One region of the Granulicatella sp. zg-ZJ genome, then DNA from elsewhere that is predicted to be linked to it. Evidence: riboswitches for the same ligand, from Rfam matches in the RefSeq annotation. Region 1 holds a riboswitch; the other holds the start of a gene.
The links. Region 1 has a riboswitch for nickel and cobalt ahead of GMA11_RS01980 (heavy metal translocating P-type ATPase). Riboswitches for the same ligand answer to the same signal wherever they lie in the genome.

Region 1 (16,892 bases):
ACTTCACTAACACTATTCCAGTACATATACATTTTTTCAAGTAATTCTTTAGAATATAGCTCTCTATCGCCGTCTACATACCAGACTGTTTCTTCGTCTTGGTACCATTCAAGTGCAAAATCAAAATTCCCGTCAAATTTTCTTAATCGTAATACGTCATCAATTTGAATGATATTAGGCTGCACGACATCTTTAATTGGCATACATGCTTTCCTTTCACTTTTAGATAAATTTATCATATCATGTTTGCTTTCTCACGACAACTTACTCAATCAATATCTTAAAACTCGAGATGAAATAATGTTGACGAAAAAATCATTACATCATATTCATTATTCCATATTCAAACAGAATCATATTAATCTAACGTACTTAAGGCCATTCTCAGTCATAGAATAAAGCATTGGGTAGCTAATACTATTCTATTCCTCTCCTCTAGCGTCATTTGACATAGAAACGCAAAACGAGGTGAACCATCCATAGTTGGTTCACCTCGTCACTTACTTCATTTTTTAGTGATGATCTTCAGTCGAATTTTCCTCTACTTCTTCTGAATTCGGATTGACAATACGCACCACATCACTATCATCAGATGTTGTTTCTTCATTGTTCGTTTCCAATGCAGCATCACTTGATTCTTTTTCTTCTGTTTCTGAAGACATTTCTGACATTTCAGACGTCGATACTTCTTCATTAGATTTTGGTTCTTCACTTACCGCATTACCTGTAGTATCATCTTCTACACTATTCACTACCATATCTTCCTTTGGTGTATCAGAAACAGGTTTTTCTTTGAAGTTTGACGGTGTTGGTGTTGGATCAGTTGGTCCAATCAACCCTCTAACATCTTCTACAAAACGTTTCGCATCTTCTCGAACAGACGGCACTCTCCACTCAAATGGTTCGTCTAATCTTGCATATTTTGGACCCGTTGTTGTATTATTTGTTTCTGCGGGTGTTTCATGAGACAAACGGATTGCATCTTTAGCGTCTGCAATCAAATGGAAAATAGAGAAAATAGATTTGCGATTCATAATACTTGCTTCATAAGATTCATAAATCGCATCTGACACAAATTCTCTTGTATCATAAGACAATTCTCTATCGTCCACATGAGCTAATAAATAATCTAAAAATTGTAACCCAGTAATACCAGGTCTTGCTCTCAAATCATTAAATCCATTGATATATATATCCAAATCATTTAATCGTTGAAGATTTTTTGATTCACTAATTTTATAAAGTTTATCTAGCAGATTTTCTTTTGTTATTGAAAATCTTGATAAATTCAATCGATTAATTTTATCAACAAGCTCACTATGTTTTTGCGCCAATGCTTGATCTTCTTCGGACAGCGCTTCTTCTTCATTTAACGAAATATATTGTTTTTCAAAAGCTGTCAACATGTCTAAATAACCTTGCGTTGAATTACCACCTAAAGCAACTTTTTCTTTAAATTGACGTAAAGCTGTTTTAATACGTCTTAATTGCTTAGGATCATCTTTATAAGTATCCTCTGCTTGTTTTTCAAGATCTTGTGCTTTATTGATAACAACATCTTTATCTAAATCACCACGAACAAAGGCTCCAACAATATCTGGCAATTTATTTTTGAAGTATTCTTTTTCTCCACCCGACATAATTTTCACATAGTGACTATGATCACCATGTGAAATAACAAAATAGCCATCTTTAATTTCTAATTGCTCCGGAGAAATACCCATTCGTTCTGCAATAGATAACCATTCATTTTCAAAATCTGCCTCTTTATCATCTGTCATAACAGGTACTTTTAATTTGTTAATAGGAATAGCATACGGATGAATATGGGATGGATCATATTCATGTGTCGGTTCATTAAATACAAAGTATCCATTATGGACTTTGATCGCTTCTCTTGGAACACCATACGCCGCTATAATATAGTTTATTTTTTCTTCTAAATCATCTGGCAAATTCGTGGGTTCTTCTGGTTTTGGCTCTTCTGTTTTTGGTTCTTCTGTTTTTTCTTCCTCATGAGGTTTCACAAAATCAGACGGAAGATCTTTTTTGTAAACATAATGGAAATGATCTCCATGACGTACAACATATCCTTCTTCATCTTCACTCACAATATCTTTTGGATCAAATGCAAATTGATGATGTTCATTTTCTTCACTATGATGTTCATTATCGTCATGCATTGAATTATCTGCATCGTGATATTCATGACCTTCGTGCGTATTATCTGATTCATGCTCTTTATTCACTATATCATTTACACCATGTTCGTGGTCATGAGCTACTTCATGCTCATCATGATGTGCTATTGTTGTGCCGTTATTCACACTGCCTTTTGGAATAAAGTGGAAATGATCTCCGTGACGTACAATATATCCGGTTTCTGTTTCACCAACAACATCACTTGGACTAAACACATAATCATCATGCTCATGGTCATGGCCTGCTTCATGCTCATCATGATGTGCTATTGTTGTACCATTATTCACACTACCTTTTGGAATAAAGTGGAAATGATCTCCATGACGTACAATATATCCGGTTTCTGTTTCACCAACAACATCACTTGGACTAAATACATAATCATCATGCTCATGGTCTACTTTGTGCTCATCATGATGTGCTATTGTTGTGCCGTTATTCACACTGCCTTTTGGAATAAAGTGGAAATGATCTCCATGACGTACGACATACCCTAATTCATTTTCTTCTACAATATCCTTTGGATCAAACACATAATAATCTTGTTTTTCAACCATTTTTTCAAAAATAGCATTCTCAGGTACTTTACCATGAACAAAGTGATAATGATTACCGTGCTTTAATAAATAACCATTTTCAAAAACTCTACCCACAACGGGTACTGGTTTGTTTTGTTTAATTTGATTTGCAATTGTTTCATATAATGCTGTTTTGTCTTTTGTATTTTCTGTTTGCTTATTGGATACGGGTGCCTCCATTTTCGTTACATTATTTGTTTGTGATTGCAACAACGCAAAAGCACACACACTTGTTAACGCAACCGCTCCTACTGTTCCGATAATAATATGTTTTCTCTTCATTTTTCTCCCTTTCACAAATCGTAATAGTTACATTTTGTATAATAAAGGATTTTACATAAGATGTCAATTCTATTATATGGCTTCATAATAGGTTTATTGTGCAAAATAGTATGTATTTTAAATAAATTTATGCATCAAGAACAATATATACTTTATTCTGAAATCCTCTTGTCAATTAAAGTTTTTAAATAAAAATGGACTTAAAAACAGGAAATACCCAATATCATTTATAAATATCTATTAGAAACCCTTTTTTTATCAGCTATGAAACACTTCACTTTTTATATCACTCTATTTTTATGCATTATGGTAATGTCATCATATTGGACTAAACCCTTATTTTTTACCTAAAGAGTTGATGTGTAATAAAGCAATGGTAACTATACACGACTATTCTCAACGATAGAAAAATATAAAAAGATGGTGAATGCTTTAACCATTCATCACCTTTTCATTACATCAATACCATTCGGTATAGAGTTACAGAACACCAAAAACACCCTAAGATGATGTCTTAGGGTGTTTTCCAGACAAATAAAACACTGTTATTCTGTTTCTTCTTCCAATCGTTTTCTCAATGCCGCAATCATCATACCTAATCCAAAGACAGTCGCTCCGTAGAACATTGTATCTTGTCCTTGTTCACCTGTATGTGGCAAGTTTTGACTTGCTGGTTTATTAGGACTTGGATTTTCTGATGTTGGTTTGTTTGGTTTTGGCATATCTGGTTTTGGTTTTTCCGGAGTTGGTCTATCCGGTTTTGGCATATCTGGTTTTGGTTTTTCCGGAGCTGGTTTATCCGGTTTTGGCATATTTGGTTTTTCTTCTTCTGAATTTGGTCTATAAGGAATTTCAATATTTTCAATTGGATTCATTGGCAATTTCGGTGGAATATATCCTTTAGACGGATTTTCTGGATCTACTGGTTTCAACGGATTACCTTCTGGATCTTCAGGTGTATATCCAGGAACATATGGAATCGGTTCTTCACTATTCTCTGGAGTACCTGGAATAGTTGGATCTCCATTTGGATCATTTGGATATGGGATTGGATCTTTTGGTGTTTCTCCGTCTGGTAATTTTGGAATCCAGCTACCTAGTTTTTTATAGGTAACAACTACTGTTTTATCAGCAGTATTTTCCGTTGGTGTTTCTTCTTCCACAACAGCTTTATCAGCAACGTATCCTTTAATTAGTTTTGATGCTTCCTCATTCCATTTACCATCTTTATTCTTATCAGAATCAACTTCATGGCTAACTTTCCACTCACCGTAAACAATCTCGCCAGTTACATGGTTAACAGTCGCTTCACGTGTAAAGGTTACTGTCTCTGTACGAGTAGCATCCGCTTCTCTTCCATCTTCTTCATACACATATTTAATCATACGTGTCACTTGTTTTACCAAGTCTTTTTCAGTAACACCTGCTGGCCATTTTGGTCCATTTGGTTGTTTTGGATCAATTGGTTGACCTGGTTCAATTGGTGTTGTAGGTTCATTTGGATTTGGAAGTGGATTTGTTGGATCCTCTGGTTTTGGTGTAATTGTAGAGAATTTAGGTCTAACAACTACTTCAAATGTTTGACTTGGGTCTTTTCCAACAACATCTTCGACTCCATCAAAAACTCTTCCTCCAGGTATTGTAAAGCCATCTTTTACAATTTCATAGCCTTTATCGATAAGTTCCTGTTTCTTAGCATCTGTTGTGTACTTAATTGGTTCGTCCTCTTTACCAACAACAGTATCAACTGAATTCTTAATCTCTTTTACAAGTGTTCCTGTTTCATCCACATACTTGATAATCGCCAACTGAGATGCCTTTTCAGCTGGTGTTGTATTAGGTGTGTAGATAACAACTTCAGTAATATTCGTTGCATTCTCATCAACAACTACATCTTCTTGAGTGGATTCTGGATGAACCACTGTACTATTATGTATTGCTGTTGTTGCTTGATGACCTGCTACTACTGGTAATGTTTGACCTTCAAGAGTACTGTCACTATTTTTAGCTTTCCAGTCACCATAAGTAATTTTACCATCAACTAAATTCACTTTCGCTTCACGCTCAAATGTAACCGTAGTTGAGAATGTCTTAGCTACTTCTTGTCCCTTGTTATCAATGTATGAAATCGTACGTGTCACTTCTTTAGTTAACACTAAATCTTTCACTGTATCTGGCCATTTTGGTCCGTCTGGTTTATTTGGATCAACCGGTGTATTTGGTACAGGTTTCTCACCATTTGGTGTAACTGGCTCAATACGTGGTGTTAATACAAACACAAAGTCTTGTGAATTATCCGGAATATTATCAAAAGTATCCTCTTTATCATAACTATCACGGTTCGTTACTGTGTAACCTTGTTGTTCGTATTCTTTAATTTTCTCAGTAGGATCATAGCCAAATTTTTTGCCTTCTTTACCTGTTAATGGTTCATTATGTTTTTCTTCGTTTGTACCCGTAACAATAAATTTAACACTACCTTTTTGATCCACTGTTTCTTTATCCTTCACATAAGGAATATTTGTATCTTGCTTTGGATTTGCTGGTACTGGTGGAGGATTATAACCTTTCGTTGGATCCGTTGGATCTTTCGGTGTTAATGGATTTCCACTTGGATCTTGTGGTGTATAACCTGGCACATAAGGAATTGTTTCGTCTGTTGGGTCACCTGGTTTTGTTGGATCTGTTGGATTATTTGGATAATCTACTGGATCTTTTGGATCTTTATCATCCGTTGGATTTGGATCAACTGGTTCTACACCCTGTGGGATTTCTGGAATCCATTTTCCAATTGGTGTATAAACAACTTTCTCAACAATATTTGATGAATCTCCTGTTACTTGTACATATTTTTCAGTTGTATTTGGTTCAACATCTTTGTCACCATTTGTAGCTGATGTAACAATATATCCATTCACAACTGGTAATTTTTGCCCATCAAGAACAGAATCATTATTTTCCGCTTTCCAGTCACCATAAGTCACATTACCCGTTACAAGATTAACTTTTATTTCACGTACAAATGTTACTCCGTCAACAAATTTTTCATGAACTTCTTCATCTTTATCATTCACATAACTAATTTCACGAGTAACTACTTTAATAGTTGAAAGATCTTTATCTTTTAAATCTTCTGGCCAGTTTGGTGAATTTGGATCATCCGGATTAACTGGTTGACCTGGTTTTGGTGTTTCACCTTCTGGTGTATTAGGTGTTATTGTCTTAATAATTGGTCTTACCACAACAGTAAAGACTTGGCTTGGATATTCTCCTACATTATCTTTTATACTATCGTATACTTTTTCTCCACCATTTGTGAAGTCATCAGACACAAATTCATACCCTTGTTTTTCTAACTTAGTAATTTTTTCAGCTGTACTATATTCAATTTTATCTCCTGCAAACCCTGTTTTCGTATCTGGATCTGCAACAGCTTTTTCTGTATTCTCTTCAATATAGCGAATAACTGCTACTTGTGTGTCTTTTTCTTCTGGTGCTTTTGGTGCGTATACAACAACTTCAACAATATCTTTTGTATCAATAGTTGTTTCAACTGGTTTTGTTGTTGTGTCTGATTCAACAACCGTTCCATTATTTGTTGTTACAACAATATCATGATTTTCAACCGTTGGTAACGGATTTCCTTCTAATATTGAATCTCCATTTTTGGCTGTCCAGTCACCATAAGTGACTTTACCAGTAACTAAGTTCACCATAGCTGTACGTTCATACGTCACAGTATTTGTATTTGTATCAGCAACTTTTTTACCTGTTACATCCACATAAGATACCGTACGTGTAATTGTTTTCGTTAAATCTAATTGACTAACTGTTTCAGGCCATTTTGGTCCGTCTGGTTTTTCTGGATTAACTGGTTGACCTGGTACAGGTGGATTATCATTTGGTTTAACTGGTTCTACACGTGGTTCCAATTCATAAACAAAGTCTTGTGAATTGTCTGGAATACCGTCAAATGTTCCTTCTGAAGAATATGGATTTTTATCTTTATCTCCAATATTCGTTACTGTATAACCTTGTTGCTCATATTCTTTGATTTTTCCAGCAGGATCATAGCCAAATTGGTCACCTTCTTTACCAGAAATATTTTCTGTGTGTTTCACTTCTCCAGTATCTTTTACTTTAAAAGTTACTGTCCCTACTTGTGTTGGAGCCACTGGTGTATATAAAACTTTCTTATCTGAAAGACCAGTAATGACACCATCTTGAGAAATTGTTGCTGTTTCAGCTTCAACACTTGCTTTATCAAATGTATAACCGTCTTTTTCTTTTGAGGTAACTTCAGGAGCTTCTGATTTAACAGCAGTCCATTCACCATACGTTACTTCGCCAGTCACATTATCAATCGTCATTGAACGTGTAAACACAACTTCTTGAACAACATCTTCAAATACTTTTTCTGCATTATCATCCGGTGTTGCTGCATAACGGTAGCGAATTGTACGTGTTGCTTTCTTAACAAGTTCTTTTACTTCATTTGGCCATTTTGGTCCATCTGGATTATTTGGATTTACTGGTTGACCTGGTTCAACCGGTGTATTTCCTTCTGGATCATTTGGATTTGGAATTGGACTATCCGGATTATTTGGATCAGGCATAATTGGTGTTAATTTATGTCTTAATGTTACTTCAAATTTTTGTGTTGGATTTGCATCAGACTCATCTTTCTCATTATCAAACACAAGTTTTGTTGGTACACCGTCCTGAACTAATTCGTATCCTTGATTCACATATTCATCAATACGTGATTTCGTTGAGTAATCACTTGTTGCACCAGTAGCACCATTTCTTTTATCAACATCACCTAAAATAATTGGTTTATTCGGATCATTTATATCTTTATACGTAATGGTTGCATGTTGTACTACTTCATTTGGAACATAAATAACTTGAACATCTTGTGGATCAGAATCACCAGTCAAGTTTGTTAATGCATCGACACTTGGTAAATGTGGTGTATACCCTGTAATTTCAGGTGAATCAACTTTATCCATTGTATCTGTTGTTACTGGTGTCCATTCACCATAAATCACTTCACCTGTTACATGATTTACTTCTGCTGTTCTTGTGAATGTCAATGTTTGTGTTACAGTTGGTGCTTTATCTTGTTCAACTGGTTTACCATCATTGTATACATAAGTAATATTACGTGTAATAGTACGTACTAAATCTTTTTCAGCTACACCTGCTGGCCATTTTGGTCCGTCTGGTTGTGTTGGATCAATTGGTTGACCTGGTTCAACTGGTGTTGTTGGATCATTCGGATTTGGTACTTTATTTGTTGGATCTTCTGGTTTTGGTGTGATTGTGGATATTTTCTTTTTCACAACTACTGTAAAGACTTGAGTAGGATCTTGTCCAACCGTATCTTTTTGATCATCAAATGTTTGCCCAGCATCAGTTGTAAAATCATCAGATACAAAATCATATCCTTGTTTTTTCAACTCTTTAATTTTTGATGCTGTACTATAGTCAATTTTATCTCCTGCAAACCCTGTTTTTGTATCTGGATCAGCAACTGTTTTATTGGTACCCTCTTCAATATAACGAATAACCGCTACTTGAGTTTCTTTGACTTCTGGTGTTTTTGGTGCATATACAACAACTTCAACAATATCTTTTGAATTTTCAGTTGTCTCAACTGGTTGTGTTGTTGTATTCGCGTCAACAATTGTACCATTATTTGTTGTTGTAACAATATCATGATCTTCAACTACTGGCAGCACTTGTCCCTCTAATGTTTTATCAGCATTTTTTGGCATCCAAGGCGTATACTCTATTTCGCCAGTAACAATATTTACGGTTGCACTACGTTCATACGTCACCGTATTTGTTTTTGTTTCAGCAACTGGTTTACCTGTTGTATCGACATAAGATACTGTACGTGTAATTGTTTTTGTTAAGTCTAATTGATCTACTGTTGCAGGCCATTGAGGTCCATTTGGTTCATTTGGTTCAACTGGTGTATTTGGTTCTGGCTTAGGCTCTGCTGGTGTTACTGGTTTTTTCAATGCTTTTACAACTACTGTGAAGACTTGGCTTGGATCTTCAGCTAATTTATCTTCTGTTGTATCGTATACTTGACCATCATCTTTTGTGAAGCCATCTGAGACAAGTACATATCCTTGTTTTTTCAATTCTTCAATTTTCGGAGCTGTATCGTAATTGATTTTCTCATTTGCTTTACCTTTTACCGAATCTGAGGCAGCAACTATTTTATTTGTCGTTTCTTCAACATAATTGATTTTTGCTGCTTGATCTGGAAGTTTTTTATAAACAACCGTCACGTCTTGTGGATCTGACTCACCGTTTAAGTTTGTTTCTGCTTTTACCGTTACTTGATCTGGGGTATAACCGTCAATCGTAGGGCTTGTCACTTCCGGCATTTCGTTTGTTGTAACAGGTTGCCATTCTCCATAAGTAATCGCACCTGTCACATGATTTACTGTAGCCGTACGTTTAAACGTTAATGATTGAATTACTGTTTTTGGTTCTCCATTTTCCATAACTGGTGTACCGTCATCGTATACATAATTAATTACACGATCGACTGTACTGATTAAATCAGATTCATCTAAACCTGTTACTGGCCATATTGATTCATCCGGATTTTCTCGAGTTGGTGTGATCACAATAGATTCTCCAGGTTTAACCGGTGTATTACCCGTTGGATCATGAGGATTTGGTACTTTATTCGTTTCACTATCCGGGTTAGGTGTAATAGTCGTTTCTTTAGGTCTTACAACAACCTTAAAGACTTGTCCTTCCTCTCCTAATTTATCTGGAATTTTATCATAATTTGTGTCTTCTGTTGGACGATCTTTAAAACCATCTGTTACCAATTCATATCCTTTTTGTTTTAAAACATTAATCATTGGTGTTGTGTCATACATAATCTCAGCACCTGTATTTCCAACAACAGATGATTGTGGTGCTACAACATTATCTAATTCATCAACATATTTAATTGTTGCAATTTGTGGTGTATCAATCGTTTCATCTAGCACATATTGATATTTAATCACTTGGTCGGTTTTTGTGACATTACCAGATTCTGGTGCTGAGCCATCTTTTAATTTAGGCACACCATTTTCTCTCACTAAGCGATATACTTTACCTTCTACTGAACGAATAAATTCTGGAACATCTGTTGATGTATATGGAGTATAAAGTAATTCATTTGTTACAACATCCTCTCTACCCATAGTCACTTGTGCAGGTAGAATAGCGATAAATTCATTATTAACAACCGTTCCAATATCTCCAGCTAATTTTTCTTCTGTATTAGCAATATAATATTCACGATATACATTTCCTTTTACCGTTAATATTGGAATAGACGCACCATCCCCCCAATACGGATCTGTGCTATGATTATAGAAATATTCACCTGCTGCATTATCCGGATTCACAACAGCAACTTGACGTCCACTATTGGCAAAAATTTTACCATCAGATGTTAAACCAATACCTCCGATTGCCCACGTTGCATCATTTGCACCTGTACTATCACCAGATGTTGCATCTACAATACGTACTCGTTTAGATAAGTAGCTTTCTAATTTTGTGTAATTATCTTGTGTAGCTGCACCTTTTTCCACTTGATCAGCTTTTACTGTTAAAATGTAATAATCTGGTGTATTGAATTGATTCAATAATAAACTCATATTCCCTTCACTATCAAAGGAAATATCACTACCTACAGCCCAACTTCCAGCTCTGAAAAAGCGTTCAAAAGTGTCAAATAAGTTGCTTTTAAAAAGCGTTGAATCAACATATCCAACTGGTTCTACTTTTTGTGTTGCTGGATCATAAGACCAGAAACGGAAATAAATATCAAATGTATGGTCTCTTGTTGCTTTTTTAAATTCATCTTCTGTTCCAGGTTGTACTTTATTAAAAGATGGATCATAATCACGTGTGTGCATCCCAAAATAATATTTACCATCTACTGGATTGACAGCACCGGCTGTCCATGAATTTGTTCGCATAATCGCTTTATCTGCCCAGGTAGACGCATCGCTGACAAATTCCCAATAGTGTTTAGTAATATCATAGCGATATACCCCAACAATATTTGTTCTATTTGGATTTGCCTGCCCATTGATCATTGTATTGATATCACCCATAAATCCGATCATATAAGCATATCGTCCATCTTGAGAAATACCTAAACCATTAAAACGTAAATTATCTGTTCCAGCTGAAAAACCTTGTTTAGCAGCTTGTTCTTTTAAATGGTCGTAAACATTTTGACCATTTGACATTTTATCTTGTGAAATTGGTGTCACAGATTTATTTTTTACATCTACTTCATAGATAAGACCACTGTATTTTGGATTAGCATCTGCACGTCCCGATGCTTGTACATAGTAATAATCACCATTATTACTAAAACGTCCAATAGTTAATGCACCTCCTGTATCAAGCGTTGGTGTTTCTGCATGTGCAACAAGCACATTATTGTTGATTGAATCTCCTACTGCAAATAACGATGTCCCTAATAAAACAGAACACGTTCCAACTGTTAATTTACGAATAGAAAATCTTTGTCGCTTATTAAAAATCATATAACCTCCTAATAATTATCATATTTTATGTTTTTCTTTTTGTCATAACACTTCTTTATGAATATATTGTTTCTGTGTTTCTTTTTTGATGAGTATCTCCAATACCGTCTTGAACATTGACGACTATAAAGAATAATCCGTCTAATCAATCTATCTTTCAGTGTTACAACCAGTGTTTCTCATTTCTACAAATTAATATTCAGCCTTTATAAAAAATAAATTTTGTTATTCATTTGCACATAAAATCTTTTTTCATCATTATTCTCATACTTTTTTACAAATACTTTATATAGTGTATTTATAAGTCCAACAGTCAGTTTAAGAAACATCAAAAACTGTACACTCCTTTCTTTAGTGAATAATATGTGTTTGTCCATTTAAGTAGACATTTTTGTACAAATGTTTATAATGGAATAATGGGGGTGGGTATGTATACCGTTAGCCTTTCTAATTCACAAAATAAAAAGAGTTTTATGAAAATAAACACATGAAAATAATATATCTATTTTTCATATTTTCTCATTTTGCTTGTCCGTAAAAGTCTAGTTTTTTAGGATTTTTTTAATATTATTTCACTTACTTTTTCAAATAAAAATAAGTTTTAAACAAAAGTATCCGACGTAAACAAATGTTTACGTCGGATACTTTCTTAGATTTATATACTTTTTTATAAGTTTATCAAAAATCAATTTAGTCTATCTTTCCATTTTATAAATATACGTTTTCATACACTTGAAAAAACCATATCTATCTTATTTTTTCTGAAAACCTAGTAGACGTAATCCATTTAAAATGACGAGTATCGTTGACATTTCATGGAAAAAAACACCTTTCGTTAAATCTAGAATACCAAGCATATTTAATAAAATAAGTACTAAAATCACACTAATTGCAAAAGCAATATTGACTCTTGTAATACGCCCATACTTTTGACTCAGTTCATACAATAAAGCAATTTTTGATAAGTGATTTTGTGTAATGATAACATCACTAACATCCATGGCAATATCGGTACCACTCCCCATTGCAATGCTAACATCTGCATGAGCTAAAATTGGAGCATCGTTGATTCCATCTCCAATCATACCTACAACTTTCTCATCATGTTTATATTGTTGCATATATGTTACTTTATCCTCCGGCAAACACTCTGCATAAAACTTAGGTAATCCTAATGTATTCGCAACACTTTTTGCAGCGTGCTCTCTATCTCCAGTAAGCATAACAACATCTACAAGATGTGTTTTAAATACCTCTACCATTTCTTGAGCATCTTTTCGTACTGCATCAACCAACTCAAAATAACCAATGACTTCGTTATTTTCTGAAACAAATAATAATGTTCCTTGACTTTCTTTTTCTAAATAATGATGTGTATCTGTACAATCACGCATAAAACGCTTATTACCAATAGATAGTTGATTCATTTGTAAACCACAACCTGCAATCTCTTGAATGACTACATCTTGTGGTAATGTCGGATAAGACACATCTTTAAAATAAGTCATAATTGACTTTGCCAATGGATGTGATGACTGACTTTCCATAGACAGCACAAGTGGTAAAACCTCTGGTTTATCCAAATGATAATGATGTACTCGAAATTGACCTGTTGTTAATGTTCCCGTTTTATCACTAAATAAAGTCGTCATACGCATCATTTTTTCCAATGCATTCCCATTTTTGATTAAAATACCATTTTTAGCACCAAAACTCATCGCACTGAGCATAGCTGGAGTCATTGATGCAATAAGCGCACATGGACTTGCGACAGTCAATAAAATCATACCTCGATAAAAGGCGTCTGTAAAACTCAATCCTTGGATACACATTAAATAAGTAATAAAGAATACAACTGTTATCAATACACCTAGCACATACGTTTTTTGTATTTGATGAATACGTTTATCTAAATGACTTTTACTATTATTAGCTGTTTTAACTAAGGATACAATATGTGAAAATACACTATCATGACTTGTTTTTGTTGCGACGTAAACACTCGTATCTCCAATATTGATTGTTCCAGCAAATACATCATCACCAATTTCTTTATATACAGGAATGCTCTCTCCCGTTAATACACTTTCATTCACGAGCATCACTTTAGAAGCTGTTCCATCCAAAGCAATTTGCTCTCCTTTTTTAACAATCAATGTTTGTCCAATATCAATCTGATCAATATCTACAATTTCTGTCGTATCATCTTCCTTTAAAACCATTGCTTGTTTTGGAATATGTGTCATTAACGATTCCATTGTTTTCATTGATTTTTGATACACATAATCCTCTAACATTTCTGAACCAGAAAAAATAAATAATAAAATAGCCGCTTCGCTAAAATACCCAATAGAGATGGCACCACATGCCGATAATATCATTAGAAAATCAACATTTAATCTATGCTCTTCAACAATATCAGAAATAACATCTTTGACAATTTCATACCCTAATAATACGCTAGCAAGACATAACCACAACGGACTTCCTGATAGCTGTATCTGCTCACATAATAAACCGATACCTAGACTAATACTCCCTGCCACAAATAGTTTTCCTTCCTTTGTTTTTAGTAAATCAAACATATTTTTCCTCTCCTTTTTATTTGATAATACAAAAAAGAGCATACCCGTGGACAGTTCGTACTGTCTCACAGATATGCTCAGTTCATTTACTAAACATTTTTCTGCTGTCTAAACACTTATAGACCCGGCTACGTAAAGAGCCATTACTGCTCTTTACTGCTTGTTCAAAAAATAATTTATTTCTATACATATATAATAAAAGAAATGACATATTTTGTCAAGAAAAGTTTGAGAAAAAATTCACTTTTTTACCAAAAATTTTGTTCTTTTTTATTCTTCAGATAAAATAAATTGTTCTTCTTTTTTATCAAATGATAAAAGATATGCTTTTCCACTCTCAACAGTTAATGATACTTTAGAAGACCCCCTTGTTGTTGTGACATTTTTATAAATCACACCAGGTCTTGTGTATGAGTAAGTCACTTCAAGCACAACTGTTCTCGGCATAGCATAAATTAAATATTGACCACTCTCAAAAAAGATTGCTACTTCACCACTAACACATGTACATAAAAATCTTTTTGCGTAATAATTTGATTTCCTCTATTAAAAGAAATTTTTACCGCTCCTGGATGCTGAGATAGCCATTTTTGTTTAGAACTTTTATTCATTTTATAAGATACAACACTTAGAATACATCCTAAAATCACAATTCCTATAAAAACATATGCCATTGGACCCATTGAGAAAAAATCGTTAATAAATTCTTCTATAATATTTCCTCCTTTCTTTTTTATTTTTTAATCTCTTTTAACACATTTAGATGTGTCACAGAACTTTTTTCACCAGTTATCCGAAGATCATCAAGAAGTTGATAATATTTAAAATTTCCAAATAATGTTAAATCAAATTCTTCTTGATGACCGGCATCGTTTACATAAAGTGTCAAATGACTATCCTCTTTTTTTGCATATAGTGACACACTATCAAAGGCATAGCACTTTTTTGACCTTTCTCAAAAATACAAAAACTCGTATCATCAATCGCAATCTTCATATTTATCTGCCTTACTAATGAAACAAAAATAAGAAGAAATAAAATACCACTGAATAAGATAGCGGTTTTAAAACTAAAAAATAATCGAGAATAAAATAAACAATACCTATACCAATGACAGTCGCTACAAATTGCCAAATTAAAGCAAATGGACTGATACGATAGACTTTCATTCTACCCCTCCTTTACCTTTTATTATACCGCAAGCCTATAAAAATACGAATGCTTTCATGTTAAAAATCTGATTAAATCAAGGACAAACCAACATTGGTTTATCCCTGATGTCTATCCCACAACAGCAATGACTTCTATTTCTATTAGAGCATCCTTTGGTAAAGCTGCCACTTGATAAGCGGCTCTTGCAGGAAACGGTGCTGAAAAATAACTTGCATATACATCATTCATTTTTGTAAAATCAGCAATATCTTTTAATAAAACAGTTGTTTTCACAACATTTTTCATCGTTAATCCTGCCTCACTTAAAATAAACTGGATATTTTCTAATGATTGTTTTGTTTGTTCCTCAATCGTACTACCTGCAAATTCACCTGTTTCAACACAAATTGGTAGTTGACCAGAAACATAGACAGTGTTTCCTACTTGTATTGCTTGAGAATAAGGACCAATAGCTGCCGGTGCTTTAGCACTTTCTATTTTTTTCATATAATACCTCCATCATCAGTTTTGTTCATTTAATATATCATCAACACATGATGATAGCAACTTTACGAATAATTATATCAATTTATCTATCGCATTTTTCAAGTCAATTAAAAAAATCTCTTTCATCTTATTGAAGGCACTATTTTCTATTTCTCTATAAGTACTCGTAAGGACTGTTTGAATTGTATTACCCAACGGACACTCTTTATTCGTATTTTTATCAATTTCAAGTAATGATTCTTCATGAATTGCTTGAAAAATATCAAATAATGTGATGTCTTTAGAAGATTTTAAAAGTCTCGGTTTAGCACTACCTTGTTTTGTTTCAATCAAATTTGCTTTTTTTAATTGAGACATAATTTGTCTTACTAATGCTGGATTTGTATTGATACTTTCAGCAATATCTGTACTTGTGATACGTTTATCTTCACAAAATACTTCTATATACAAAAGTATGTGAATAGCATCAGATAATTTATGTGAATGTTTCATGTTTTAACCTACAATCGTCACATAACCTTTTTGCAGAAGTGTATCTCTACCTCCACGAACACTATTGTCTTCCCACGTTAGAAATGCAATCACTTCGTTATTATTCAAATCTAATAATTGAGATATTGTCATACCACTTTCTTCAATCCAGTTAATAAAATATTTCCCACTTTCCAATTCAATGGCTTCATAAGGATCTACTTCCTCTGAAGGACCACCGTCCTCAACCTCACCCACAGATGTCCATTTTAACTTACCTTCTTCTAAGTATTCCATAATGAAGTGAAACCCTGTCTCGTACTGTACATCTAATTTCTTTCCTTTTAACATTTCAAATAGTGTCATTATATTTCTCCTTTTGTTATTTTATAACTTACATGTATTTTAACATGTAAGTTATAAAATAATAATAAAAAGAATTATTTTTCATAAAGTTCTTTTTTATTTTTGATTAAATCACACAAATAAAATTATGTTATACTAAAATTTAAAAATAAAAAACCGAT
Region 2 (16,892 bases), on a different contig from region 1:
TTGTTCCACAAGCTACGGATGTATTGAGTGTGCCAGTTGTTGCATCAGGTGGTATTGCGGATGGACGTGGTTTCGCGGCTGCGATTGCTCTTGGAGCAGAAGGTATTGAAATGGGAACAATCTTTATGGCTGCGGAAGAAGCTTCAGTTCATCCAAATGTTAAAAAAGCTTTAATTAATGCAGGTGATATGTCAACGGTTATTACAGGTTATTCCACAGATGAGCCTTGTTGCCAAATTAAAAATAAACTTTCAGATGAAATGATTGAAATTGAAGCAAATAATACTAAGGAAGTTGCTGCGGAACTTCTTCGTACAGTAGCTGAAAGTTCTCTTAAAAAGGCTATGATTGATGGAGATATGGTGGAAGGTGCAGTAATGGCAGGACAAATTGTACCACTTATCACTGAAATTAAATCTGTCGAATCTATCCTTAGTGAAGTGATTGAGGGTGCTAAGGTTGAACTTGTAAGAGCTAGTCAATTTAAATTTTAATAAAAAAAATCAAGCCTAGTCAGATTCTGAATAGGCTTTTAGTGTATACTGGTGTTCGATGTATTTGTAACTGTATTTCATTCAATAATATAATTTCAAAGCCAAGCTGCCACTTTCGTTCTCTAGTATGGGAAGTTTGCTAGGCACATGTGGAGGCGGTCGTATTACTGTCAAAAATAAGCACATCTAAGTAAGAAAACCTATTGAAATCAAAGGCTTTTCTGAGTTCTATCGCTAAACGAAAGAAATGAATCTGGAAAAGCCTTAGTTTTTATCGATCTTATCAACTACTTGGGGACATATTCAAAACGAATTGGAAATATTACTCATTTGGTTTATAATATAATTTAGTGTTAGTGTGTATTCAGGTAACTAATAATGATACTGAGAATAAATACAGTGTTAATGATGCGGTCTGGATTGTGGCAGCGTTATTAGCAGCGGAACAGTATACGATGAAATCGAGTGCGACACGTGAAGATATATTCTTTAAGAAGTCGGATATAGTAAAGAAAGCTCAATCATTGATAATAAATAAAGTTGATTCTGTTAGAGTGCTATGGTGGGTTAATTCCGATAATGAAAAGCATATACAGAATTATTTGAGAGCGGATTCAACGGTTGATTCTACTTCAAGACGACTTTCAATGATGGATGAGTTTCCTGATAAAATGTATCCTACGGTATTAAGTATGTCAGATAAGTTTGATATAAACGGTCTCCAAATGACAATGGAAGAATTATTTTTCTTTGTTGAGAAGCAGTACCAAGAGGTGATAAAGAAAATGGTAGCAATTGATATCGATTACAAAGGAGTATTGGATTACTTGGGGAATAACCAGGAAGTTCCATATTCAAATCCAGAGGCAGTCGGCGTTGATCCAGTAGAAAAGGATAGACTACTTAAGGTTAAAGAAAAAGGACAGGCAGCGGTTGCTGAAATGAAAAAGATGGCAGCGAGTTGCGAGCAATTGTTCGGCTTGGATAAATGTTTGCCTATTTCTTGGCTGGATGGCTCAAACACGAAGACTAGAAAATATCTCTGGGCGCAGATAAAATATAAGGATTACGCAGCTAATCCTACTAGTATTTCTTTGTTTGTTGAGAAAGACAATGGTATGACAAGATACCGCATTAGTTTGGAAATAAAGAATGATGGCACTGATAAGAAAACGATGGCATTATACCATTCTCATTTAGATATTCCGAAAGAAGATGGAATGGTTTATGTGTCTGGAAGTGACGAGTGGGGAAATCCAGCAATCATTACAGACTCGGTAGATCAGATCAAAGCAAAGATTGATTTAGGTGAAATTCGAAAGGTTCAACTTTGTGTTTATGTTGAGTCAGCAGAGGGTAAAACAAACGAACAATATGACACTGATGTAATGGCCGCAGTAAAGAAGATCATTCCATATTACGAGCATGTCATTGGAAAATTCTCTACACAATCAACTGGCCGTGCATGGCTGTTAACATGGAATCCTGCAAGCTGGAATTGGACAAACTACAAAACATGGTGTAAAGATACAAAGCTTGGAAACAAATTTGTTGAGTCTTGGACTTGTGCAAGTAAGCAACCTACTGTTGGTGATGAGATTTTCTTGATTAAGACAGGTTCTAAACCTAGAGGAATTCTTGCTCATGGATATGTAGTGAAAGGCGCTTATGAAGCAGATCACTACGATCCTGAAAAAGCTGAAGCAGGAGTTAAATCTAATCACATAGATACAGAATATGACTGGATTCAAGATTATGATACAGAATCAATGTTGATGCAGGATGACCTTAAAACTACACTTCCTGACCAGCAGTGGAGTCCAATGGGATCTGGTATCGAGATTAAATCGAGTGTTTTACCAGAATTGAAAAAGATGTGGTTAGAACTAATTGGCAAGAAAGCTGACGACGTTACATACTGGCCAAGTTTAGAAGAATATGATCCGGGAATCACAAAAGAGAAGTGGACCGAATTGCTTAATAATCCGGATGTTACAAATAAAGATAGCCTAAAAATGTTCAAGATGATACTTGAACTGGGTGGGAAATCTACATGTGCTAATCTTGCTGAAATCTATGGAGGTTCAGCTGGTTCATATAATAACTGGGGACGTATCTTTGGTGAGAGAGTACATAGAAAGACGAATTGTCCACTTTGTGTTGATGGAGGTCGTCAGCGCTATTACACAGTTCCGTTTGTTGGGAGATATGTAGTAGAAAAGGGTAAACGTAGATACTCTTGGAAACTTAGAAACGAATTGGGGGAGGCATTAAAGGGAATGGATTTATCTCATATTGATCTTACAACGGAGGAAGAATCAGTAATTGCATACGATAAAAATATGATCCTGTATGGCCCTCCAGGAACAGGTAAAACATACAGCACTGCAATTTACGCTGTGGCTATTTGTGATCAGCTTGATCTGGATAGTGTAAAAGCTATGGATTATGACGAAGTGATGATTCGTTATCGTGAACTGCTGGATACAGGTAGAGTGGCGTTTACTACTTTCCATCAGTCTTATGGATATGAGGAATTTATCGAAGGCATCAAACCAGTATTGAATTTTGGAGATGACATAGGATATACGATTCAAGATGGAGTTTTTAAAGCATTTTGTAAAGGTGTAACTATGCCAGAGAGTAATGAAATTGATCGTAATGCTAAAGTGTCGAAAGTTGTGCTTGAATCTGGTGATTTAGTTCAAAATAATAAGGTGTCATCAAATAAGAATTATGTGTTTATTATCGACGAGATCAATAGAGGAAATATCTCAAAGATTTTTGGTGAATTGATTACGTTGATCGAAGACACTAAGAGAGAAGGAATGGATGAGCAGGCTGCGGCAGTTCTGTCTTATTCAGGAGATCTGTTTAGTGTTCCGTCTAATGTATATATTCTTGGAACAATGAATACTGCAGATCGTTCGATTGCTTTAATGGATACTGCCCTTCGTAGAAGATTTCAGTTTGTTGAGATGATGCCAGATGCGAATGTACTCAGAGATATTAGTGCTGACAAGGTAGATGATCTTGATGTTGTAGAAATGCTTGAAAAGATTAATGAACGTATTACTTTCCTCTATGATAGAGAACATACAATTGGTCATGCGTTCTTTACAAAACTTGCAAAAGATCCAACAATAGAAACCCTAAGGGCAATCTTCGAAAATTCTGTTATTCCGCTTCTTCAGGAATACTTCTATGAAGATTATCAGAAGATCCAGTTGGTCCTTGGTGATAATGGAAAGACAGATCCTTCAACGAAGTTCATTCTTGACGAAGAGGTTAAAGTCAAAAGTATATTCAAGGGCAATGCAGATGATGTTGTTGATCTTCCTGACAAGAAATACACCATCAACAGTGAGGCATTTGATAACCTTGAAAGTTACAAACAGATTATATAAAGCGTGGTGAGATAAATGGATAAATTGCTAGAGGTGAGAGAGTTTGATACTATTACCGGAAATGTTGATTTCGAAAATGATGAAAAATATAAATATCTTGATACAGCGACTTTCCATAACCTTGTGGAATTTATCCATGAATTCTCAGGAGATGAAAAAAATGCTGATGCATTGGATTTTATGCACATTTCTTATAAACGTAATGTTGGTGATATCGTAACTATCAAGAATTATGTAGGTTTGATCCAGATGAATAGCGGTTATCAGATACAGATACTTCCTAAGATTAGCTTTGATTCTGGAGAAGACACTGGTAATAAGGAAACAAAAAGAATATTCCTGAAGATGCTAAAAAGCATGAAGGATTTTCCTAGTAAGGTATTTAATGATTCTAGTTTAAAAGTGGATCGCATGAATCTCTATGAGATTTTTATAAATATGTATCTGCAAGAAGTACGACAGCTGGTTAAGCGTGGCATTAAATCTGCATATGTTGGACAAGAAGATAATCTCAAATTCTATAAAGGGAAACTTCTTACAAGCCAGCACATAAAAACAAACATGGCGCATAGGGAAAGATTCTATGTTGCCTATGATGAATTCCATCCAAATAGATCAGAGAATAAACTTGTCAAAGCGACATTACTTAAATTACAGAAGTTGACAACGAGTACTGAAAACTCAAAAGAGATTAAACAGTTGTTGACAACATTTGAAATGGTGGAACCTTCAACGAATTATACGAAGGATTTTTCACAGGTGAAAATTGATAGAAATACGAAAGACTATGAAATGCTTATGCAGTGGTCTAAGGTATTTCTTATGAATAAATCATTTACAACATTCTCTGGTAAGAATACATCAAGGGCATTGTTATTTCCAATGGAGAGTGTATACGAAAGTTATGTAGTGCAGCAAATAAAGAAGGTGCTAGGACCGGCAGGCTGGGAAGTGTCAAGTCAGGACAAAGGATATTATTTGTTCATGGATCCAAGACGCCAGTTTGCGCTGAGACCAGATATCGTTTGTAAGCGTGGTGATAGAATCGTCATAATGGATACCAAATGGAAAAGCCTCATCAATAGTGAACACGCCAATTATGGTATTTCTCAAAGTGATATGTATCAAATGTATGCTTACTCTAAGAAATATGAAACATCAGAAATCTGGCTTCTCTACCCATTAAATGATGAGATGCGTGATTATTCTGATATAGAATTTGAATCTGGCGATGGAACAACAGTCAGACTGCATTTTGTTGATCTGACACGTATGCCAGAAACGCTGGAAGAATTAAGAGATAAGCTGGAGGTGATTGAGTCATGACAATCGAGGAAAAAGTAATAGAAGTCATCAATGACTATGTCAGCTCAAATGGAACTACATCAAAGATGACGCCGGATCAATTGTACAGTCTTGTGACAGCTACATATCCTATGAACAGGAACAGCTTTTTGCCGGCAGATTATTGCTATAACAGAACTAATGAAGGTATCGATTTTGAAAAACACTCACATCTTTTTGAAAGAACTGATGACGGAAACTATCTTGTTTTAGGTGAAGACTATCTTTATTCTGGACCTGTATATTACAGATGTAGAGGTGAAAAGGAAGATAGTATACGAGGCGTATGGACTAATGGCTCATTTGAAGAAGGTGCTGCAGTTGTAGATACGATAGCACTTCGCCTTAATGACCTGTTTGATGGGATTAAAAATACACTTAAGTTAATTCCGGTAACTGTATCAGCAGAAAAGAATATCGTTTCAGTAGGCATTCTAGAATTGTTGGTATACGGAATTAGTGTCGAGAAAGAAGTGTATAAGATATTCAATGTTACTTCTGACTGGGCACAAAAGACCTCTTATCACTGCGATGAAGCTAAAGATGGCACGTGGTTCTATTATCTGGAAACAATCGATGAGTGTATTGGTGAAGTGAAACGCCTTGTATCATTTGAAATTCAGAAATCTGGACAGGCTAACCATACAAGTGAAGTGAGTCAGATGGTTTCTCCTACGACCTTTGAAAATACATATACACATTTTGTTGAGTAGGCAGATAGAAATGCTGAATCAAAAAAAGCACAAGGTTTAAAGATTCCTTATGTTTTTAAGGAAAGACCGATTTGTGATGGGCAGATTTTAAAGGACAGTATGGCCAAGGTACTTCAAGTGTGACACCTTATATGAATTGGTGGGTGGTATCGATATACTGCCTTTTTGAGAATGGAAATATCATCATGTGTATTGAGGAAGAAAGATATGCTCATTTAAAGAAAATTCAGATCAAACCATTACGATATAGTTTGATTGGTAATAAGAAGGTGAACACTGCGGTGTTCTATGCAGTACATAAAACTTATGTAGATTATGGAGAATTATATGAAAAGTTCCTCCAGGTTTGCGAAGAGATAATGAGGTTAGGTTTAAAGTAAGATCGTTTAGTAGGAGACTTCTTACAATGACTATTTAATATGCGTATACATATCAAGTAAGGAGGACTAATAGATGAATTATAAAGAAACAGGTTTTAGACCGTTTTATCAACACTTTTGTGTATTACCAATAACAAAGACAACGAAGGCTGCTCTTGTTGATTTCCCTGGTGCAAAGAAAGCAAATGGTGTACTTACCTACGGCTACTATGATAGTGAAGATGGATTGACATTAGAAGTAATTGCAGCAGCACAAATAAAGGACGGAAATGCAAGCTTTTGGGAAACATCTAAAGAAACAAGATCCTTTATTAGAGTAGGAGCCGTCGCTGAAGATGATTTCCTTTTCTTTGCAGATGAGGATAGAAGCTTAGCGAATCGTTATGAGGATAAAATCGAGATGCTTCATTATTATGATGCTGATGAAGAAGTTGAAAAAACAAGAGAAATGTCTTTCCTAGATAGTTGTAGACATGAAAATTATATTGACGATATCCTTGTGTATCTGTGTAAGGAGGGCAATCAGCCAGAAGGTTGCTGGACGAGAATTATCGGTCTTGGAGATCATTTCTTTATGGGAATTCTCTTAAACGAGCCAGATCAGGATTTTGGTTATCACGTAAGTAAGATGTTAAATTATGTTATTTCTGTTATTGGTTTATCTGTAGTTATACCATTAGCGATTAGTTTTTCTACAGCAGTTATTAATATGTTTAATTCGAATATTAAGGCAACAGATCATATGCAATTACTTAATAATACTATAGCAGATAAGATAGTTTATATATTAGTAATTGTGTTACTTGCTATTCCAGTTTGGAATAGCAAAATAGAAAAATTGAATAGTTAAAATCAAATACTTGAGTTATAGTTTCAAGTCTTTATTCATATATTTATTATAGAACTTCTTTTTTTGAATACTCACTACAATCACAATAAGATAAAATTTCTATAATCTTTTAACAATATACAGTATTTGCTGCTTTTTTCATAAATTTTAAGACTTATATTATTAAGACCTGATATTTTTAAAACAAACAAAAAATACAGAATAAAATATTCGTTCTACTACATTAACATATTCCCTGAATAACTTCTATTGTTGATACATTTCAAAAAAATGTCAAAATGATGAATTAGACAATAAATTGTAAAGTTTTTCCGAATAAATCCTTGACAAATTACGGATGATTGGTCGTATAATATGTGTAATAATATATTCAAATTTTTATCAAAAAATAAAGTATAAAAGGAGTATGCACAATATGAGTACAAAAAGTTTAAAATGGCATTCAGTATTTGTGATTTTTTTCACTTGCTTGTTTTGTATGAATTTGAAAACGATTTATGCTACAACAGTTACTGTTAATACTCAAGATGAACTTATTCAAGCATTGGAATCAAATAGCGATAATATTCTAATTAATTCTTCTTTCGAAATATCTCGTTCTATTGATTTATCCCAAAAAACAGTTGAAATAACAGCATCTGATGGTGTTGAATTAACAACAAACGGTTTGATAGAGAATATGTTTATCGCTTCTGGTGGACAAGTTACTTTTGAAAATATTCGTCTTAATGGGAATAATCAATCTCGTTTATTTCTTGTTACTAATGGTGCAACATTAACGCTAAAAAATACCATTGTAAAAAAAGGAACGACTCAATTATTTGAAAAGAACATAATAGATACTGTAAATAAACAACGTTATAGTGGTGGAGCTATTTTTGCGGAGCATGCAACATTAAATTTAGAAAATGTTGAATTTATAGAAAATACAACTAAAAAAGATACCCCTGTCGTTGAAAAACCGGGTGATCCTATTTTAGCCCCTCACGGTGGAGCGATTTATGCTGGAACGAGTACGATTAATATTGTAGGTGGACGCTTTAGTCATAACAGATCAGGATCTTCACCAAATGGTTCAAATGGAGAAGGTGGAGCGATCAAACTAGAAGGTGGATCTAAACTTTATATTAATAAAGATGCAGCTTCAACTGATAAAACTACTACGGTATTTGAAGAAAATAGCAATGATGATTGGCAAACAAAAGGTGGATATCAAGGTGGAGCTATTGAAGCAACTGATAGTGAAGTTGTTATTTATGGAACAACATTTAAAGTTGCTGGTCCATTTAATACTGGAGGAGCTATTAAATTTGAAAATGTATCTCATGCTGAAGTTCATCATTCTAATTTTACTTTATTAGAGGGAAAAGGGGAAATTGGTGTTGCAGGTGGAGCAATTACTTCAGAAGGATCACATTTGACAATTTCCAATACAACTATGTCTGTAGGAGATGGCACACGTGTTAAAGAAGCAGGTGGGTTAATCCAAGTTGTTGGAAGTGGAACATTTAATTTAATCGATTCTACTTTAGAAGGTCGTGGAGCATTTTGGAATGCAGGAAAATATACTGCTAAATATGGTGGAGCTATTTCATTTTATACAGGTAGTACCGTTACTGCTAAAATAGAAAATACAACTATTCGTAATTTTATGGCAGATGTATCAGGTGCTGCTATTGCGATTTCAAATCAACGAGATGAAGTATCTGGTGTTGATTTAACTTTGAAAAATACGAGATTGATGAACAACGCAGCTTATACATGGGGAAATTTGTCATATGGTGGTGGCATGTTTATAGGACCAGGTAATACCGTGTTTATGGAATCAGGCTCTATAACTGGCGGCACGGCTTCCAATAATGCGGGTGCTATTTATAATCAAGGTAATTTAACATTAACAGGCGGTGTTAATATATCAAATAATGTAGGTTACCAAATGGTTGGCGGTATCTATAATGCAGGGTATTTAAAAGTAGATAATGCCATTATACAAAACAATACAAAAGGAGATTGGTCTGTTGGCAATTCACACCACTTAAAACAAGGAGAATTAAGTGGCGAAAATATTTACGCTGCAAAAGATGTGATTATCACGCCAAATGCAACCATTCAAGGTGGAGATGTTCGTGTTTTAGACGGGCAATCTTCGATTATTTTAACGGGTGCATTAACGAAACCGATTAATGTTTCTATTAGTGAAACACCTAAATTGATAGCTACCGGTATTGCTACGGGATATATTGAAAATGCCAATCGTCACGTTGGTTATGTTGTTGCTAGAGGGGCGAATAATAATGAATTTGCAAATGAAAAATTAAATACAAATGCTTATGAAGCGACTAGTGAAGATGCTAAGTTATTACATTATGTAAGTAAAGACACTACTCAACCGATTGCACCACTTTCAGATCATACAAGTGTTGGAATGTGGGATTTTGTATTAAACCCAATGACTAAGCAAGTTGTTTTAGGACAACGTGCTAAAATGATTTATCATGCAAATGGCGGAACTTTTGATTCAGGGACGGAAAAAGAGTTTTTATATACAATATATAGTTCAACTGATCCTTGGACAGATATTCCACAATTAAAATTATTGGATGACACTTCTCAACCGACACGTCCAACGTATGCTTTAGTCGGTTGGTATAATCATCATGCAGATGGCACAGAAGATAATAATCCAATAACAGATGCAGAAATAGTAGCAAATAGAGATGCCAATCCATTCGATTTTTCATTACGATTTGCATCTGGAACAACACCGATTACCAATATTATCACTCCAAATGTATTGCATGCGTATGCAGGATGGGAAAAACAGATACAAGTTCAAGTTACAAAACAATGGGCTAGTCGTGTTAAAGAAACGAGTGTTACTGTTCAATTGTATAAAAATGGTAATCCAGAAGGAAACCCTGTTCAATTAACAGAAAATGGAAATTGGACATATACATTTATGAAGCTTCCAAAATATAAATCGGAAAATTTAGAAAATGTATACACAGTGAAAGAAGTTGGGGAAGAGAACAATCGAGTAACAGTAGGTGACCATACATATACTGTTAATGTGGAAGGAAATCAAGAAAATGGCTATACGATAACCAATACGTATGTACCAGGAAAAACGGAGTACACTGTAAACAAAGTCTGGGTGAATGGACCAACAGAAAAACCAACGATTTCAGTACAGTTGTATCAAAATGGAGCAGTTTATGGTAAAGCCGTAGAATTGACTTCAGGTACAACAAGCCATACATGGCGTGATTTACCAGCAACAGATAATAGTGGAGTAGCTTACACCTATACAGTAGATGAAGTTAACGTTCCTGCAGGGTATGAAAAAGCAGTTGTAGATAATACTATCACGAATACGTATGTACCAGGAAAAACGGAATACACTGTAAACAAAGTCTGGGTGAATGGACCAACAGAAAAACCAACGATTTCAGTACAGTTGTATCAAAATGGAGCAGTTTATGGTAAAGCCGTAGAATTGACTTCAGGTACAACGAACCATACATGGCAAGACTTACCAGCAACAGACAGTAGTGGAGTAGCTTACACCTATACAGTAGATGAAGTCAACGTTCCTGCAGGGTATGAAAAAACAGTTGTAGATAATACCATCACGAATACGTATGTACCAGGAAAAACGGAATACACTGTAAACAAAGTCTGGGTGAATGGACCAACAGAAAAACCAACGATTTCAGTACAGTTGTATCAAAATGGAGTCGTTTATGGTGAAGTCGTAGAATTGACTTCAGGTACAACAAGCCATACATGGCGAGACTTACCAGCAACAGATAATAGTGGAGTAGCTTACACCTATACAGTAGATGAAGTGAATGTTCCAGAAAACTATACGAAAACCATTTTAGGTAATACGATTACAAATACGTATGTACCAGAGAAAACAAGAGTTAGTGTTACAAAAGTGTGGCGTGGAAATGTCAGCGAAAATAGTGTACAAGTACAGTTATATAAAAATGGAGAAGCAATGGGTACTCCTGTCACCTTAAACGAATCTAATCAATGGAAATATGAGTTTACAGATTTGTTCGTTGTAGACACTCCGGAACAAGTAACACCAAATGTATACACAGTGAAAGAAATTGGTGAAGCTAACAATCGAGTGACAGTAGGAGACCACACATATACGGTTAATACAGAAGGAACGCAAGCAAATGGCTATACGATAATAAATACCTATGTTGAGCCAATCAAACCAACACCACTACAACCAGGTAAAACAACTGTAAGTGTCACAAAAGTGTGGCGTGGAAACGTCAGCGAAAATAGTGTACAAGTACAGTTATATAAAAATGGAGAAGTAATGGGTGCTCCTGTTACCTTAAACGAATCTAATCAATGGAAATATGAGTTTACAGATTTATTAGTCGTAGATACTCCAGAACAACCAACACCGAATATCTATACTGTGAAAGAAATTGGGGAAGCTAACAATCGAGTAACAGTAGGAGACCACACATATACGGTTAATACAGAAGGAACGCAAGCAAATGGTTATACAATAACCAATACCTATGTCGAGCCAATCAAACCAACACCACTACAACCAGGAACAACAAGTGTGAGTGTCACAAAAGTATGGGTCGGAAAAGTAAGTGAAAGTAGTGTACAAGTACAGTTATATAAAAATGGAGAAGCAATAGGTGCTCCTGTTACCTTAAACGAATCTAATCAATGGAAACATGATTTTACAAATTTATTAGTCGTAGATACTCCAGAACAAGCAACACCGAATATCTATACCGTGAAAGAAGTTGGTGAAGCGAACAATCGAGTAACAAAAGGAGCCAACACATATACCGTTAATGTCGAAGGAACTCAAAAAAATGGTTATACAATAACCAATACATATGTTGAACCAATAGTACCTACTAATTCTTCTAATTTAAGTAAAGTATTGATAGAAGAAAATAAAAATTCTATTTTGCCAAAAACAGGAACTATAGATTCTTCTATTTACTCATTAGTTCTATTTGTTATTGCTGGAGTAGTATACTCATTTAGAAATAAAAAAGAATAAGTGATTTTATCAGCCGATAATGAGGAATGTTCTTCGTTATCGGTTTTTTATTTTTAAATTTTAGTATAACATAATTTTATTTGTGTGATTTAATCAAAAATAAAAAAGAACTTTATGAAAAATAATTCTTTTTATTATTATTTTATAACTTACATGTTAAAATACATGTAAGTTATAAAATAACAAAAGGAGAAATATAATGACACTATTTGAAATGTTAAAAGGAAAGAAATTAGATGTACAGTACGAGACAGGGTTTCACTTCATTATGGAATACTTAGAAGAAGGTAAGTTAAAATGGACATCTGTGGGTGAGGTTGAGGACGGTGGTCCTTCAGAGGAAGTAGATCCTTATGAAGCCATTGAATTGGAAAGTGGGAAATATTTTATTAACTGGATTGAAGAAAGTGGTATGACAATATCTCAATTATTAGATTTGAATAATAACGAAGTGATTGCATTTCTAACGTGGGAAGACAATAGTGTTCGTGGAGGTAGAGATACACTTCTGCAAAAAGGTTATGTGACGATTGTAGGTTAAAACATGAAACATTCACATAAATTATCTGATGCTATTCACATACTTTTGTATATAGAAGTATTTTGTGAAGATAAACGTATCACAAGTACAGATATTGCTGAAAGTATCAATACAAATCCAGCATTAGTAAGACAAATTATGTCTCAATTAAAAAAAGCAAATTTGATTGAAACAAAACAAGGTAGTGCTAAACCGAGACTTTTAAAATCTTCTAAAGACATCACATTATTTGATATTTTTCAAGCAATTCATGAAGAATCATTACTTGAAATTGATAAAAATACGAATAAAGAGTGTCCGTTGGGTAATACAATTCAAACAGTCCTTACGAGTACTTATAGAGAAATAGAAAATAGTGCCTTCAATAAGATGAAAGAGATTTTTTTAATTGACTTGAAAAATGCGATAGATAAATTGATATAATTATTCGTAAAGTTGCTATCATCATGTGTTGATGATATATTAAATGAACAAAACTGATGATGGAGGTATTATATGAAAAAAATAGAAAGTGCTAAAGCACCGGCAGCTATTGGTCCTTATTCTCAAGCAATACAAGTAGGAAACACTGTCTATGTTTCTGGTCAACTACCAATTTGTGTTGAAACAGGTGAATTTGCAGGTAGTACGATTGAGGAACAAACAAAACAATCATTAGAAAATATCCAGTTTATTTTAAGTGAGGCAGGATTAACGATGAAAAATGTTGTGAAAACAACTGTTTTATTAAAAGATATTGCTGATTTTACAAAAATGAATGATGTATATGCAAGTTATTTTTCAGCACCGTTTCCTGCAAGAGCCGCTTATCAAGTGGCAGCTTTACCAAAGGATGCTCTAATAGAAATAGAAGTCATTGCTGTTGTGGGATAGACATCAGGGATAAACCAATGTTGGTTTGTCCTTGATTTAATCAGATTTTTAACATGAAAGCATTCGTATTTTTATAGGCTTGCGGTATAATAAAAGGTAAAGGAGGGGTAGAATGAAAGTCTATCGTATCAGTCCATTTGCTTTAATTTGGCAATTTGTAGCGACTGTCATTGGTATAGGTATTGTTTATTTTATTCTCGATTATTTTTTAGTTTTAAAACCGCTATCTTATTCAGTGGTATTTTATTTCTTCTTATTTTTGTTTCATTAGTAAGGCAGATAAATATGAAGATTGCGATTGATGATACGAGTTTTTGTATTTTTGAGAAAGGTCAAAAAAGTGCTATGCCTTTGATAGTGTGTCACTATATGCAAAAAAAGAGGATAGTCATTTGACACTTTATGTAAACGATGCCGGTCATCAAGAAGAATTTGATTTAACATTATTTGGAAATTTTAAATATTATCAACTTCTTGATGATCTTCGGATAACTGGTGAAAAAAGTTCTGTGACACATCTAAATGTGTTAAAAGAGATTAAAAAATAAAAAAGAAAGGAGGAAATATTATAGAAGAATTTATTAACGATTTTTTCTCAATGGGTCCAATGGCATATGTTTTTATAGGAATTGTGATTTTAGGATGTATTCTAAGTGTTGTATCTTATAAAATGAATAAAAGTTCTAAACAAAAATGGCTATCTCAGCATCCAGGAGCGGTAAAAATTTCTTTTAATAGAGGAAATCAAATTATTACGCAAAAAGATTTTTATGTACATGTGTTAGTGGTGAAGTAGCAATCTTTTTTGAGAGTGGTCAATATTTAATTTATGCTATGCCGAGAACAGTTGTGCTTGAAGTGACTTACTCATACACAAGACCTGGTGTGATTTATAAAAATGTCACAACAACAAGGGGGTCTTCTAAAGTATCATTAACTGTTGAGAGTGGAAAAGCATATCTTTTATCATTTGATAAAAAAGAAGAACAATTTATTTTATCTGAAGAATAAAAAAGAACAAAATTTTTGGTAAAAAAGTGAATTTTTTCTCAAACTTTTCTTGACAAAATATGTCATTTCTTTTATTATATATGTATAGAAATAAATTATTTTTTGAACAAGCAGTAAAGAGCAGTAATGGCTCTTTACGTAGCCGGGTCTATAAGTGTTTAGACAGCAGAAAAATGTTTAGTAAATGAACTGAGCATATCTGTGAGACAGTACGAACTGTCCACGGGTATGCTCTTTTTTGTATTATCAAATAAAAAGGAGAGGAAAAATATGTTTGATTTACTAAAAACAAAGGAAGGAAAACTATTTGTGGCAGGGAGTATTAGTCTAGGTATCGGTTTATTATGTGAGCAGATACAGCTATCAGGAAGTCCGTTGTGGTTATGTCTTGCTAGCGTATTATTAGGGTATGAAATTGTCAAAGATGTTATTTCTGATATTGTTGAAGAGCATAGATTAAATGTTGATTTTCTAATGATATTATCGGCATGTGGTGCCATCTCTATTGGGTATTTTAGCGAAGCGGCTATTTTATTATTTATTTTTTCTGGTTCAGAAATGTTAGAGGATTATGTGTATCAAAAATCAATGAAAACAATGGAATCGTTAATGACACATATTCCAAAACAAGCAATGGTTTTAAAGGAAGATGATACGACAGAAATTGTAGATATTGATCAGATTGATATTGGACAAACATTGATTGTTAAAAAAGGAGAGCAAATTGCTTTGGATGGAACAGCTTCTAAAGTGATGCTCGTGAATGAAAGTGTATTAACGGGAGAGAGCATTCCTGTATATAAAGAAATTGGTGATGATGTATTTGCTGGAACAATCAATATTGGAGATACGAGTGTTTACGTCGCAACAAAAACAAGTCATGATAGTGTATTTTCACATATTGTATCCTTAGTTAAAACAGCTAATAATAGTAAAAGTCATTTAGATAAACGTATTCATCAAATACAAAAAACGTATGTGCTAGGTGTATTGATAACAGTTGTATTCTTTATTACTTATTTAATGTGTATCCAAGGATTGAGTTTTACAGACGCCTTTTATCGAGGTATGATTTTATTGACTGTCGCAAGTCCATGTGCGCTTATTGCATCAATGACTCCAGCTATGCTCAGTGCGATGAGTTTTGGTGCTAAAAATGGTATTTTAATCAAAAATGGGAATGCATTGGAAAAAATGATGCGTATGACGACTTTATTTAGTGATAAAACGGGAACATTAACAACAGGTCAATTTCGAGTACATCATTATCATTTGGATAAACCAGAGGTTTTACCACTTGTGCTGTCTATGGAAAGTCAGTCATCACATCCATTGGCAAAGTCAATTATGACTTATTTTAAAGATGTGTCTTATCCGACATTACCACAAGATGTAGTCATTCAAGAGATTGCAGGTTGTGGTTTACAAATGAATCAACTATCTATTGGTAATAAGCGTTTTATGCGTGATTGTACAGATACACATCATTATTTAGAAAAAGAAAGTCAAGGAACATTATTATTTGTTTCAGAAAATAACGAAGTCATTGGTTATTTTGAGTTGGTTGATGCAGTACGAAAAGATGCTCAAGAAATGGTAGAGGTATTTAAAACACATCTTGTAGATGTTGTTATGCTTACTGGAGATAGAGAGCACGCTGCAAAAAGTGTTGCGAATACATTAGGATTACCTAAGTTTTATGCAGAGTGTTTGCCGGAGGATAAAGTAACATATATGCAACAATATAAACATGATGAGAAAGTTGTAGGTATGATTGGAGATGGAATCAACGATGCTCCAATTTTAGCTCATGCAGATGTTAGCATTGCAATGGGGAGTGGTACCGATATTGCCATGGATGTTAGTGATGTTATCATTACACAAAATCACTTATCAAAAATTGCTTTATTGTATGAACTGAGTCAAAAGTATGGGCGTATTACAAGAGTCAATATTGCTTTTGCAATTAGTGTGATTTTAGTACTTATTTTATTAAATATGCTTGGTATTCTAGATTTAACGAAAGGTGTTTTTTTCCATGAAATGTCAACGATACTCGTCATTTTAAATGGATTACGTCTACTAGGTTTTCAGAAAAAATAAGATAGATATGGTTTTTTCAAGTGTATGAAAACGTATATTTATAAAATGGAAAGATAGACTAAATTGATTTTTGATAAACTTATAAAAAAGTATATAAATCTAAGAAAGTATCCGACGTAA

Region 2: another riboswitch for nickel and cobalt. It lies ahead of GMA11_RS07025 (heavy metal translocating P-type ATPase); the one in region 1 lies ahead of GMA11_RS01980 (heavy metal translocating P-type ATPase).

The regions. Positions count from the first base shown of each region.
Region 1 is NZ_WNJY01000004.1:1,089-17,980, reverse strand. It holds gene GMA11_RS01995 (GNAT family N-acetyltransferase) at 1-203, opposite strand, end outside; gene GMA11_RS01990 (pneumococcal-type histidine triad protein) at 513-3,062, opposite strand; gene GMA11_RS09465 (YSIRK-type signal peptide-containing protein) at 3,608-11,650, opposite strand; gene GMA11_RS01980 (heavy metal translocating P-type ATPase) at 12,403-14,235, opposite strand; NiCo riboswitch at 14,294-14,413, opposite strand; gene GMA11_RS09165 (hypothetical protein) at 14,506-14,682, opposite strand; gene GMA11_RS09160 (hypothetical protein) at 14,721-14,918, opposite strand; gene GMA11_RS01970 (hypothetical protein) at 14,969-15,157, opposite strand; gene GMA11_RS01965 (hypothetical protein) at 15,246-15,404, opposite strand; gene GMA11_RS01960 (RidA family protein) at 15,517-15,894, opposite strand; gene GMA11_RS01955 (Rrf2 family transcriptional regulator) at 15,967-16,386, opposite strand; gene GMA11_RS01950 (MoaF N-terminal domain-containing protein) at 16,390-16,731, opposite strand.
Region 2 is NZ_WNJY01000023.1:2,473-19,364, reverse strand. It holds gene GMA11_RS07085 (nitronate monooxygenase) at 1-494, shown strand, start outside; gene GMA11_RS07080 (McrB family protein) at 917-3,901, shown strand; gene GMA11_RS07075 (McrC family protein) at 3,917-5,227, shown strand; gene GMA11_RS09210 (hypothetical protein) at 5,224-5,958, shown strand; gene GMA11_RS07065 (hypothetical protein) at 6,412-7,188, shown strand; gene GMA11_RS07060 (Cna B-type domain-containing protein) at 7,604-12,244, shown strand; gene GMA11_RS07055 (MoaF N-terminal domain-containing protein) at 12,444-12,785, shown strand; gene GMA11_RS07050 (Rrf2 family transcriptional regulator) at 12,789-13,208, shown strand; gene GMA11_RS07045 (RidA family protein) at 13,281-13,658, shown strand; gene GMA11_RS07040 (hypothetical protein) at 13,771-13,929, shown strand; gene GMA11_RS07035 (hypothetical protein) at 14,018-14,206, shown strand; gene GMA11_RS09205 (hypothetical protein) at 14,257-14,454, shown strand; gene GMA11_RS09200 (hypothetical protein) at 14,493-14,669, shown strand; NiCo riboswitch at 14,762-14,881, shown strand; gene GMA11_RS07025 (heavy metal translocating P-type ATPase) at 14,940-16,772, shown strand.